Regions from separate parts of the Clostridium neonatale genome, predicted to be linked through region 2. Evidence: predicted binding sites of a transcription regulator. Region 2 holds the regulator's gene; the other holds the start of a gene.

Evidence for each region. The regulator Rex, encoded in region 2, represses fermentation and respiration genes when NADH is low (regulators of the CRP and FNR family bind a similar motif). The targets are predictions, from matches to a motif close to ATTGTTAANNNNTTAACAAT.
Region 1: adhE (bifunctional acetaldehyde-CoA/alcohol dehydrogenase) is a predicted target of Rex. The motif match lies at 2,546-2,565, and genes of this name have one in related genera.

The regions. Positions count from the first base shown of each region.
Region 1 covers NZ_UICR01000001.1:2,144,885-2,151,236, reverse strand. The annotation lists gene adhE (bifunctional acetaldehyde-CoA/alcohol dehydrogenase) at 1-2,509, opposite strand, end outside; gene CNEONATNEC86_RS09980 (chemotaxis protein) at 2,980-3,885, opposite strand; gene CNEONATNEC86_RS09975 (class I SAM-dependent methyltransferase) at 4,055-5,221, opposite strand; gene CNEONATNEC86_RS21260 (hypothetical protein) at 5,369-5,518, opposite strand; gene CNEONATNEC86_RS09970 (GerW family sporulation protein) at 5,635-6,024, opposite strand; gene CNEONATNEC86_RS09965 (IS701 family transposase) at 6,085-6,352, opposite strand, start outside.
Region 2 covers NZ_UICR01000001.1:431,109-437,460, forward strand. The annotation lists gene CNEONATNEC86_RS02010 (glycoside hydrolase family 1 protein) at 1-1,296, shown strand, start outside; gene CNEONATNEC86_RS02015 (redox-sensing transcriptional repressor Rex) at 1,795-2,421, shown strand; gene CNEONATNEC86_RS02020 (short-chain-enoyl-CoA hydratase) at 2,730-3,515, shown strand; gene CNEONATNEC86_RS02025 (acyl-CoA dehydrogenase) at 3,596-4,735, shown strand; gene CNEONATNEC86_RS02030 (electron transfer flavoprotein subunit beta/FixA family protein) at 4,749-5,528, shown strand; gene CNEONATNEC86_RS02035 (electron transfer flavoprotein subunit alpha/FixB family protein) at 5,551-6,352, shown strand, end outside.

The DNA.
Region 1 (6,352 bases), 1.7 Mb from region 2:
GATCATCAAATGCCTGTTCTACCATTTCATCTAAGCTTGCATAGAATTTATCTTCAGATACACCAGCTTCTTTAATTGTTTTTGGCATATTTACTTTTACTTGTAATTCTTCTACAGCTCTAATTAATAATTGAACTTTTTCTTCTGTAGTATTTCCACCAAGTCCTAAATAATCAGCAATCTTAGCATATCTGCCTGCTGCACTTGGATATTTATATTGAGCAAATGCTGCCTGCTTAGTTGGAGCATCTGTAGCATTAAACTTAATTACTTCATTTAATAATAATGAGTTTGCCATACCATGTGGTAAGTGATGGAATGCACCTAGCTTATGAGCCATTGAGTGGCAAATTCCAAGGAAAGCATTTGAGAATGCCATACCAGCGATACATGATGCATGCGCCATTTTTTCTCTTGATTTAACATTAGTTGTTCCTTCACTATATGCAAGTGGTAAATATTTAAATACTAATCTTATTGCTTCAAGCGCCATACCATTTGTATATTCAGATGCCATTATTGAAACATAAGCTTCCATAGCATGAACTAATACATCTATACCAGCACAAGCTGTTAACCCCTTTGGTGAGCTCATCATAAGTTCAGCATCAACTATAGCCATATCTGGTGTTAAAGCGTAGTCAGCAAGTGGATATTTTATTCCTGTTTCTTCATCTGTTATAACTGCAAATGGAGTAACTTCTGAACCAGTTCCTGCTGATGTAGCAATTGAAACCATCATAGCTTTAACGCCCATTTCAGGGAATTTATATACTCTCTTTCTTATATCCATGAATCTCATAGCTAAATCTTCAAATCTAACTTCTGGATGTTCATACATAACATGCATTATCTTAGCAGCATCCATAGCTGATCCACCACCAAGAGCTATTATTGTATCTGGTTCAAAGCTTAACATTTCCTTAGCTCCAGCTTTTGCACATCTTAAAGTTGGATCTGGTTCAACATCACAGAATATTCTATATTGTATTTTGTTTGCATCTAAAATTTCTGTAATTTTATTAGTGTATCCAAGTTCGAACAATACCTTATCTGTTACTATGAATGCCTTTTTATTACCCATATCACTTAATTCATTTAAAGCAATTGGTAAACATCCATATTTAAAATAAGTTTTTTCAGGAACTCTAAACCAAAGCATATTTTCTCTCCTCTTAGCTATAGTTTTTACATTTATTAAATGCTTAGGACCAACGTTTTCTGAAACTGAGTTTCCTCCCCATGATCCACATCCTAATGTTAAAGATGGTGCAAGTTTAAAGTTAAATAAATCACCTATAGCTCCTTGAGATGCTGGCATGTTTATTAATGTTCTTGCAGTTTTCATTCTAGCACCGAAGGCTGATATTCTATCTTTTGATTTTATTTCATCTGTGTAAAGTACTGATGTGTGACCCATTCCACCAAGAACTATTAATCTATCAGCCTTATCTAAAGCTTCTTCAAATGTTTTAACTTTGTACATTGCAAGTACTGGTGATAATTTTTCGTGTGAGAATGGTTCTTCAAGCTCTACTGAAGTAACTTCACCTACTAATACCTTAGAAGTTTCCGGCACATCTACACCTGCCATTTTAGCAATTTTATATGCAGATTGACCAACCATGTTGGCATTTAATCCACCTTTTTCATTTAAGATAATCTTTCTTACCTTATCTATTTCTTCACCTTTTAAGATATAAGCTCCTCTTTCACTTAATTCTTTCTTAACTTCATCATAAACTTCTTCTAATACAACAAGTGATTGTTCTGATGCGCAAATCACTCCATTATCAAAAGTTTTTGATAAAAGAATTGAGTTCACTGCCATTTTAATATGTGCAGTTTCATCTATTATCGCTGGAGTATTTCCTGCTCCAACCCCTAAAGCTGGTCTTCCTGATGAATAAGCTGCCTTAACCATTGCAGGGCCACCTGTAGCAAGTATTATATCTGACTCTCTCATAACATTTTGTGATAATTCTACTGATGGTTCATCAATCCATCCTATTATTCCTTCTGGAGCTCCAGCTTTAACTGCTGCATCTAAAACTATTTTAGCTGCTTCAATTGTAGCATTTTTAGCTCTTGGATGTGGTGATATAATTATTGCATTTCTTGTTTTAAGTGCAATTAACGTCTTAAATATTGCTGTTGAAGTTGGGTTTGTTGTTGGAACTATAGCTGCTATAACACCTATCGGCTCTGCAACTTTAGTAATACCATATGTGTGATCCTCTTCTAGAACTCCACAAGTTTTCATATCTTTATATTGGTTGTAAATATATTCAGCCGCAAAGTGGTTTTTTATAACCTTATCTTCAACTATACCCATTCCAGTTTCTTCTACTGCCATTTTAGCTAATTTAATTCTGTTATTATTAGCTGCCATAGCCGCTTGTCTAAATATTTCATCAACTTGTTCCTGAGTAAAGTTTGCGAATTCTTTTTGTGCTACTCTTAATGCTTCAATTCTTGCTGTCAATTCTTGTGGGTTTGTAACTTTCATTCCCATACCTCCTAGTAAATTCACTAAAAAATTTATCTTGTGATATTTTTAACACTTTTCACAAATCAATTCTAGTCTATTGTTTGTCTTTTGTCAAACAATTTTGAATTATTTTTAAATTTTATTTAATTATAGCTAAAATTTTTATGCATCCATCGATTATTTTGTCGTTAATAGTTCATCTGCCCAAATTTGTATTGTTATTTTTAATTCAAAAAAATGGAACTAAAATTCTATTATATTTATCTTTCTAAAATCCTTACTAACTGCTTTAATAATTAATCATATTATAACGTTACTTGCTAAAAATTATTCATAAGAAAAACTATATTAAAATAATTTTCTTATAAGCTTAGCTAGATTTTTTATATAAACATATAAAATTTCAATTCCATTTTAAATTATCTTTTTATTTTTTAAGTATATATTGTTTTAACCAAACTACTGACCATTATTTATTATTCTGTTAATTAAGACAGTAAGTTATCTATTGTTTTAACTAATCCCTCAACTTCTGGTTTACTTAATTGTGCATTTGCTCCTACTGATTCTCCTTTGTGTCTTAGCTCATCAGTAATTAATGAAGAGAATACTATAACAGGAAGTTTTTGTAATATAGGATCTTCTTTAATTTTTCTTGTTAATGTAAGACCATCCATTCTAGGCATTTCTATATCTGTTATTAGTAATTGTACATCTTCTCTAAAGTTTTCACCTTTTTTAGCCTTAAGTTCAGTTAAATAATCTAAAGCCTGCTGTCCATCATCAAAAATTCTTAAATTTCTAAATCCTGCTTTGGTTAATGTATCTTTTAATAGTCTTCTTATTAAAGCTGAGTCATCTGCAAGCATGACTTTTATATTTGATCTATCTTTATAGTCTACATTTACAAGTCTGTCTTCACTTATTCCAGAGCTTGGACAAATATCTGTAACTATTTTTTCAAAGTCAAGCATTATCAAAACTTTTGTTCCAAGAAGAATATTCCCTACAGACAATGAGTTTTCTGATAAATCATCTGGTTTTCTTATTTCTTCCCATTTAATACGATGTACAGCTATAATATCATCAATATTAAATGCTACCTTTATTTTATTAAACTCACATATTATAACTTTAGCACCTATATTTTTTGATTTTTGCTTTGTTAAAATATATTTTAAATCTACTAATGTTAATATTTCATCTCTGCATAAAATAAGTCCTGCTATTTCAGGTCTAGGATCTGGAAGCTTTGTTAATCCATCCTTTGGCATTTCAATAACTTCTTTAACCTTAACAACATTAATTGCATAATGATTGCCATTTGCCACAAATTCTATTATCTCCAATTCTCCTGTTCCTGATTCTAATAATATGTCATTTTTAGTTTCCATAACATCTACCCCTTTACGCTTATATATTTAGTAATCTTCTCCTAATAATAAGATTATATCATTTATTCAACATTCTTCATATAATGTAAATCAAAAAATATCTTCAATTATTATCACATATTGAAGATATTTTAATTTATCTGTATAGAATTTTTTATATTTTGTTGAATTATAAGATACAACCATCGTTCTTTAACAATTTATATAAAGTTGGATTAAAATTAAATTCTTTAATTAAATTATTAACTTCGTTTAAAACTATATTTTTCTTTTCATCTGATACTTTGTTTTTGCTTGCTCGTATCAATATATTTTTAGGCGAATGAGCTATGTCTATAAATTCTAATAGCTGAGTTTTATATCCCATATATTCTAAAAGATTTCCTCTAATACTATCAGTCATAAGTGCAGCAATTCTTTCTTGTATTATTCCATAATTTGTTAGTATGTTTAAATTTTCACTTTTCATTTGAGCATTTAGTTCATGTTGACAACAAGGTACAGAAAAAATCATTTTAGCATTCCATTTTATAGCATTATAAAGTGCATAATCTGTAGCTGTATCACAAGCATGAAGCGTTATAACCATATCTACTTTATTATTATATTTAAAACCATTTATATCACCAAGCTCAAAATGAAGATTTTCATAATTATATGCTTTAGCAATTTTATTACATTTATTTATAACATCTTCCTTAAGATCCAAACCAATCATTTTAACATTTATTTTTTTTATTTCTACAAAATAATGATAAAGCACAAAAGTTAAATATGATTTTCCGCACCCAAAATCTAATATAGTAAGTTCTTTATAATCTTTTTTCTTTATTTCATCATCGATTATTTCAATGAATCTGTTTATTTGTTTGTATTTATCATATTTAGAATTAACAACCTTTCCTTCCTTAGTAAATACCCCTAAATCAATAAGCGGTTTTATTATTGTACCTTCTTTAAGTATATAATTCTTTTCTTTATTATGACTTTTGTTTGACAGTTTAGTATTATTAGTTTTACTTTTACTTAAAAGAATTTTACCTTTTTTAGAAATCTTCATATCAAAAGTTGTTTTCTCTGACCATCCGTTAAGCTGCTTATAATTATTATAAACAAACTCTAAAATCTTATCTCTAAGTTCTTCTTTTTCTATATTCTCATGAAATACCTGTTTATCAGTATACTTTTCAATTTGATAATATTCCTTTTTCTTATTTTCTTTTAAAAATATACTTATTTTATTATACTTATTTTCTTTATTTATTTTATTGCTTATAACTATCTTTATCAGTTCATCATTTAACATATCATCTATTGCTTTTATTAAATCTTCCATTTATATAACACACCTATCATAAAAAATAATATAGTATACAAAAGATTTTTATAACTTTGTATACTATATTATTATATATTGTAAAGATATTATTTCAAACATAAAATATGAAATACAATAAATTTGTTCTTATATATTTGTTTTTATCTACCAGCGGCACCCTCCAACCTTTACACTCCAATTTTTCAATTTTCTTGAGTTCTTTTCTTTTTGGTATGCCATATATTCCTTTTCACCTTTTAATCTTCTTTTTTTTATATCATTTATTGTTTTTATAGTAAGTTCTCTTGCAGTCATATATTTATACCTCCTTACTAATACTATTTACAATTAAATTTTCTCATAATTTTTATAAATCTAATCGCAGTATTATTAAATTGAGGTTATATATATGTTATATCTTATTTTATTTTTTATTCTTCATCTTCTTTATTATTCTGATTTTTTTCTTCTTTTTCTTTTTTCATACTTACTTTTGTTATAATCTCTGGAACCATTTCAATTAATGCTTCTAAATTATTTTTACTTTTAATTGGAAGCATGCTTACTTCACCTTTTTTAATTACAACAATTGCATCAGGAGTAATTCTTGCACCACCGCCACCGCCTGCTCCATCGCTATCTATACTTTTATTATCGCTTCCTTTTCCTCCACCAGCTCCACAGCCAAAGAATACGCTAATAATTGGTACAAGAGTTACTTCTCCTACAACTATGGGTTGTCCAACTACAGTTTCTGTTTTTATAAATCTTTCAAAATTACTAAATATAGAATCAATGCTTTCTTTAAAATTATTTTCCATAAATCTCTCCTCCTAAAATCTTAACTTATTAACTAGACTTGTGCAGTAAATAGGAAAAATTTAAGCTACTAGTCCTAATTTGGCAATAGTAGACTGTAAATCAATCCCGTTATCTGCACATTCATGTGCAAAAGAAACTATTTTTACCAAATAGTTGTTTCGGAAGTGTAATATTACATCTCCAATATTTTTAAATTTATATAATTTTTCACATTTGACTCTGAAAATCTCAAGAAAAGTATACGTTAAAAATATCATGCTCCAATATCTATGTATTGATTTTAAAGATTGAATTTGAAATTCATCAAAACCAAGAGCTGTTTTATGA
Region 2 (6,352 bases):
GAAAATTGGGAACTACCAAAACGTAGAGGAATTGATTTCTATCATACATATAAAGAAGATATTAAATTATTTGCTGAAATGGGATTTAAAGTTTTTCGTATGAGTATTTCATGGTCACGTATCTTCCCTAATGGAGATGATGAAATGCCTAATGAAGAAGGATTACAATTTTATGATAATGTGTTTGATGAATTGCATAAATATAATATTGAACCATTAGTAACATTATCGCATTTTGATACACCTTTACATTTGGCAGAAAAATATAATGGATTCCTAAGCCGCCATACAGTAGATGCATTTGTCAAATACGCTGAAACAGTTTTAAAACGTTATAAAGGTAAAGTTAAATACTGGTTAACTTTTAATGAAATTAATAATGTTCTTTCTAATCCTTTTACAAGTAGTGGTGTTATTTTAGAAGGAGCACCTGAACCAAATAGCTGTAATCCTTATTTAGGAAACTGGAAACTAAAATTCCAAGCAGTGCATAATCAAATGGTCGCTAGTGCCTTAGCAGTTAAGAAATGTCACGAAATTGATTCGGAAGCTAAAATGGGTAATATGCTTTGTAGATTAGAAAATTATGCTGAAAGTTCTAAACCAGAAGACCAATTACAAGTTTTGTTTGAAGATCATTTTAACTGGTTCTTTACAGATGTCCAAGCTAAAGGTGAATATCCATATTATATGAAAAGATTTTTTGATGAAAATGATATCCATATTGAGATGGGAGAAGATGATGAAAGGATTTTAAAAGAAGGATCTGTTGACTTTATTACAATTAGTTATTATATGACTTATGTTATGCGCTATAAAGGTGAAACAGTACCTAAACCAACAGGAAGATTGGTTTCTGATATTAAAAATCCTAATTTAGAGATGTCTGATTGGGGATGGACGATTGATCCTATTGGTTTTAGAATTACTTTAAATCATATATATGATCGTTATCATTTACCAATCTTTATTTCAGAAAATGGATTAGGTGCAGTTGATAAAATCGAAGAAGATGGTTCAATCAATGATGATTATCGAATTGATTATATGAAGAGACATGTTGAACAAATGAGAGAAGCTATTGAAGATGGAGTAGATGTCTTTGGCTATGCTTGGTGGGGACCAATCGATCTTATTTCTTCTGGTACATCAGAGATGACAAAGAGATATGGCATGATTTATGTAGATATAGATGACTATGGAAATGGAACTGGTAAGCGTAGTAAAAAGAAATCATTCTATTATTATAAAAAATTAATTGCAACAAATGGTGCGGATTTAGAAAATGATATTTAAAAAATAACTTAATAACTTGAAGGTAGAGTAGATAGTTTTAGGTAAAAACAAAACTATCTACTCTCTATTTGCATGCCAAGCATGGCAATAACTTGACATTGAAAGTCCGTTGTCGCTGGATCTATGCCAATAATGTAAACACCTTTTTTGAACTATTAATCACATTTTTTCTTGTTTGCTTCTGACATTAATCTGAGTTAAATAATTAATAAAAGTTGACATATGTATTAATTAAAAATATACTAAAATGTACGTCTTTATTATTTTTAATAATAAAAGTTGATAATATTTTACTCCATATTAATATACACGATTTTATTAATGATTTATATAACTCATATTTATAAAAAGTTATAATAAACTTGACATAGAAATGGATGGATATGATAAAATTATAAATTATAGTATATTATATGATTTGTTGAATATAAAATAATAATTAATTATGCATTGGGGGATAATTTAAATAGAGTATATTAGATTAAGGAGAGAAACGGAATGGAGAGAAGCAAAAGTATATCGATGGCAGTAATTAAAAGACTACCTAAATATTATAGATATCTTGGTGAATTAATGAAGAACGATGTTGATAGGATTTCTTCAAAAGAATTAGGAGAAAAAATAGGTTTTACAGCTTCTCAAATTCGTCAAGACTTAAATTGTTTTGGAGACTTTGGGCAGCAAGGTTATGGCTATAATGTAAAAGAGCTATATACGCAGATAGGATGTATATTAGGACTAGATAAAGGGTATGAAGCAGTATTGATAGGAGCAGGTAATATAGGTCAGGCTGTTGCTAATTATACTAGGTTTGAAGATTTAGGAGTTAATATAGGTACTATTTTTGATGTTAATCCTAAATTAGTTGGAATGAAAATAAGAGATATAGAAATAAGAGATATAGATGAGTTAAAAGAAACTCTAGATAGTAAGAAAATAGATATAGGGATAATTTGTGTTCCTCAAAAAAATGCGCAAAATGTTGCTGATGAATTAATAAGAGGCGGAGTTAAAGCAATGTGGAATTTTGCTCCAGTTGATTTAGTTGTTCCAAGTGATGTAAAGGTAGAAAATGTTCATTTAAGTGAGAGTTTAATGACATTAATTTATTTACTAAACGAATAAATTTGTTAAATAAATAATTTATATTAAAAGGAAAAAATATAAGCTTTTAATATAAATTATTTATTTTTTATTCATATATGAGTTTTTGTATGAACAATGCAGATAAAAGGTATAAAAAAGTTGGATGGAAAGATAATATTTTATTGCAAATAATGTAACTACGTATTATAATTTTAAATAAGGAGATTTAAGCTCCGTTGTTTTTTTGTTCAAGCTTGTTAATATTATAACAAGCATATTTAATATTTTTAAAATTGTAAGAAAATTAAAAAAATAAATAATATGATTTTAAAGGGAGAGTAAAAAACATGGAATTAGAAAATGTTATCCTTGAAAAAGAAGGACATTTAGCAGTTGTTACAATTAATAGACCAAAAGCATTAAATGCTTTAAATTCGGCAACATTAAAAGACTTAGATATAGTTCTAGATGATTTAGAAAAAGATAGCGACATATATGCAGTTATATTAACAGGAGCAGGAGAAAAATCCTTTGTTGCTGGTGCTGACATAGCTGAAATGAAGGATTTAAATGAAGCTCAAGGTAAAGAATTTGGTGAGCTTGGAAACAAAGTATTTTTAAGACTTGAGGACTTGGACAAGCCAGTTATAGCGGCTATTCAAGGTTTTGCACTTGGTGGCGGATGTGAAATATCGATGGCTTGTGATATAAGAATTGCATCTGAAGCAGCTGTATTCGGACAACCTGAAGTAGGTCTTGGAATAACGCCAGGATTTGGTGGAACTCAAAGACTACCAAGAATAGTTGGTCTTGGAAAAGCTAAGGAAATGATTTATACAGGAAGAAATATTAAAGCTGATGAAGCTTATAGAATAGGATTAGTTAATAAGGTAGTACCTTTAGAAAATCTTATGGAAGAAGCAAAGAAAATGGCTTCAATAATTATATCTAATGCACCAATTGCTGTTAAGCTAGCTAAAGATGCTATAAACAGAGGTATGCAAGTAGCAATAGATGAAGCTGTTATGATAGAAGCAGCTGACTTTGGTAAATGCTTCTCAACAGAAGATCAAACTGAAGGAATGAGCGCTTTCTTAGAAAGAAGAAAAGAAAAGAATTTCCAAAACAAATAATTTTTTTAGTCAAAAATCTATTAGAGATTTATATATAGTTTGCCTACTAGTAGGCTCCAATTAACAAGGAGGGTAATTTAATGAATTTCCAATTAACTAGAGAACAAGAATTAGTACAACAAATGGTTAGAGAATTCGCAGTAAATGAAGTTAAGCCATTAGCTGCAGAAATCGATGAAACTGAACAATTCCCAATGGAAAATGTAAAGAAAATGGGAAAATTAGGAATGATGGGTATTCCATTTTCTAAAGAAGTTGGAGGTGCAGGCGGAGATGTTCTTTCTTACATAATAGCTGTAGAAGAATTATCAAAAGTTTGCGGAACAACAGGGGTTATACTTTCAGCTCATACTTCATTATGTGCTTCAGTAATTAACGAACATGGTACTCCAGCTCAAAAAGAAAAATACTTACCAGACTTATGCTCAGGCAAAAAGATTGGTGCTTTTGGTTTAACTGAACCAGGTGCTGGTACAGATGCTGCTGGACAACAAACAACTGCAGTATTAGATGGAGATCATTATGTATTAAATGGATCAAAAATATTCATAACAAATGGTGGAGTTGCTGAAACATTCATCGTATTTGCTATGACTGATAAGTCGATGGGAACAAAAGGAATTTCTGCATTCATAGTAGAAAAATCTTTCCCAGGATTCTCAATTGGTAAACTTGAAAACAAAATGGGAATCAGAGCATCTTCTACTACAGAATTAATTTTTGAAGACTGTATAGTTCCAAAGGAAAACTTAATTGGAAAAGAAGGTAAAGGATTTGGAATAGCAATGAAGACTCTTGATGGAGGAAGAATTGGTATTGCTGCTCAAGCTTTAGGTATTGCAGAAGGCGCTTTTGAAGAAGCTGTTGCATACATGAAAGAAAGAAAACAATTTAAAAAACCTCTTTCAGCTTTCCAAGGATTACAATGGTATATTGCTGAAATGGATGTTAAGATCGAAGCTGCAAAACATTTAGTTTATAAAGCTGCTTGTAAGAAGCAATTAGGGCAACCATATACAGTTGATGCTGCAAGAGCTAAATTATTTGCTGCAGACGTTGCTATGGAAGTAACAACTAAGGCAGTACAATTATTTGGTGGATACGGATATACTAAAGAATATCCAGTAGAAAGAATGATGAGAGATGCTAAGATAACTGAAATCTATGAAGGAACTTCAGAAGTTCAAAAGATGGTTATCGCAGGAAGCATTTTAAGATAGGAGGACTTTTAGAATGAATATAGTAGTTTGTGTAAAACAAGTTCCAGATACTACAGCCGTTAAAATAGACCCAAAGACTGGTACATTAATCAGGGATGGTGTTCCAGCAATTATAAATCCAGAAGATAAACATGCTCTAGAAGCAGCTTTACAAATAAAAGAACAAACTGGTGCTAAAGTGACTGTTGTGAGCATGGGTATTCCTGCTGCAAAAGCTGCATTAAGAGAAGCATTATGTATGGGAGCTGATGAAGCCATCCTATTAACAGATAGAGCATTAGGAGGAGCTGATACTTTAGCTACTTCAAAAGCTTTAACAGGAATGATTAAGAAATTAGATTACGATATAATCTTTGCTGGAAGACAAGCAATCGATGGAGATACTGCACAAGTAGGACCAGAAATTGCTGAACATTTAAACATTCCTCAAGTAACTTACGTTCAAGACGTTAAAGTTGAAGGAGATACATTAATAGTTAATAGAGCATTAGAAGACGGACATCAAGTTGTAGAAGTTAAAATGCCATGTTTATTAACTGCAATTGAAGAATTAAATGAACCTAGATATATGAATGTTGCAAACATATTCTCAACTTCTGATGATGAAATCAAAGTTTGGAGTGCAGCTGATATAGATGTAGCTGTAGAAGAATTAGGACTTAAAGGATCACCAACTAAGGTTAAGAAGTCAATGACTAAAGAAGTTAAGGGTGCTGGAGAATTAGTTAAAGAGGATGCTAAAACTGCTGCAACTTACGTTTTAGGAAAATTAAAAGAAAAACACTACATCTAAGATAATAGGAGGTTAATTTATTATGAATATAGCAGATTATAAAGGCGTTTGGGTCTTTGCTGAACAAAGAGAAGGCGAATTACAAAAAGTATCTTTAGAATTACTTGGAGAAGGAAGAAGACAAGCAGATAAATTAGGAGTTAAGTTAACAGCTTTATTATTAGGTGATAATGTTGCTCACTTAGCTGATGAATTAGCTAAACATGGTGCTGATGAAGTTTTAGTTGCTGAAGATAAAAACTTAGCACATTACACTACTGATGCTTACACTAAAGTTATCTGTGATCTTGCAAATGAAAGAAAACCAGGAATATTATTTGTTGGAGCTACTTTCATAGGAAGAGATTTAGGCCCTAGAGTAGCTGCAAGATTAAATACAGGACTTACAGCTGACTGTACATCAATTGATGTAGAAGTTGAAAATGGTGATCTATTAGCTACAAGACCAGCTTTTGGTGGTAACTTAATGGCTACAATTGCATGCCCAGATCACAGACCACAAATGGCTACAGTAAGACCAGGTGTATTTGAAAAAGTTAATACAAATGGAGCTGACTGCAAAATAGAAAAAGTTGCAGTTCAATTAAGTGACAGTGATGTTAGAACTAAAGTTTTAGAAACAGTTAAAACTGCTAAAGATATCGTTGATATTTCAGAAGCTAAGATAATAGTTGCTGGTGGTAGAGGAGTTGGATCTAAAGAAAACTTCGATCTAGTAAAAGAATTAGCTGAAGCTTTAGGTGGAGTTGTTGCAGGTTCAAGAGCTGCAGTTGAAAAAGGATGGGTAGAAAATGCTTACCAAGTAGGTCAAACTGGTAAGACTG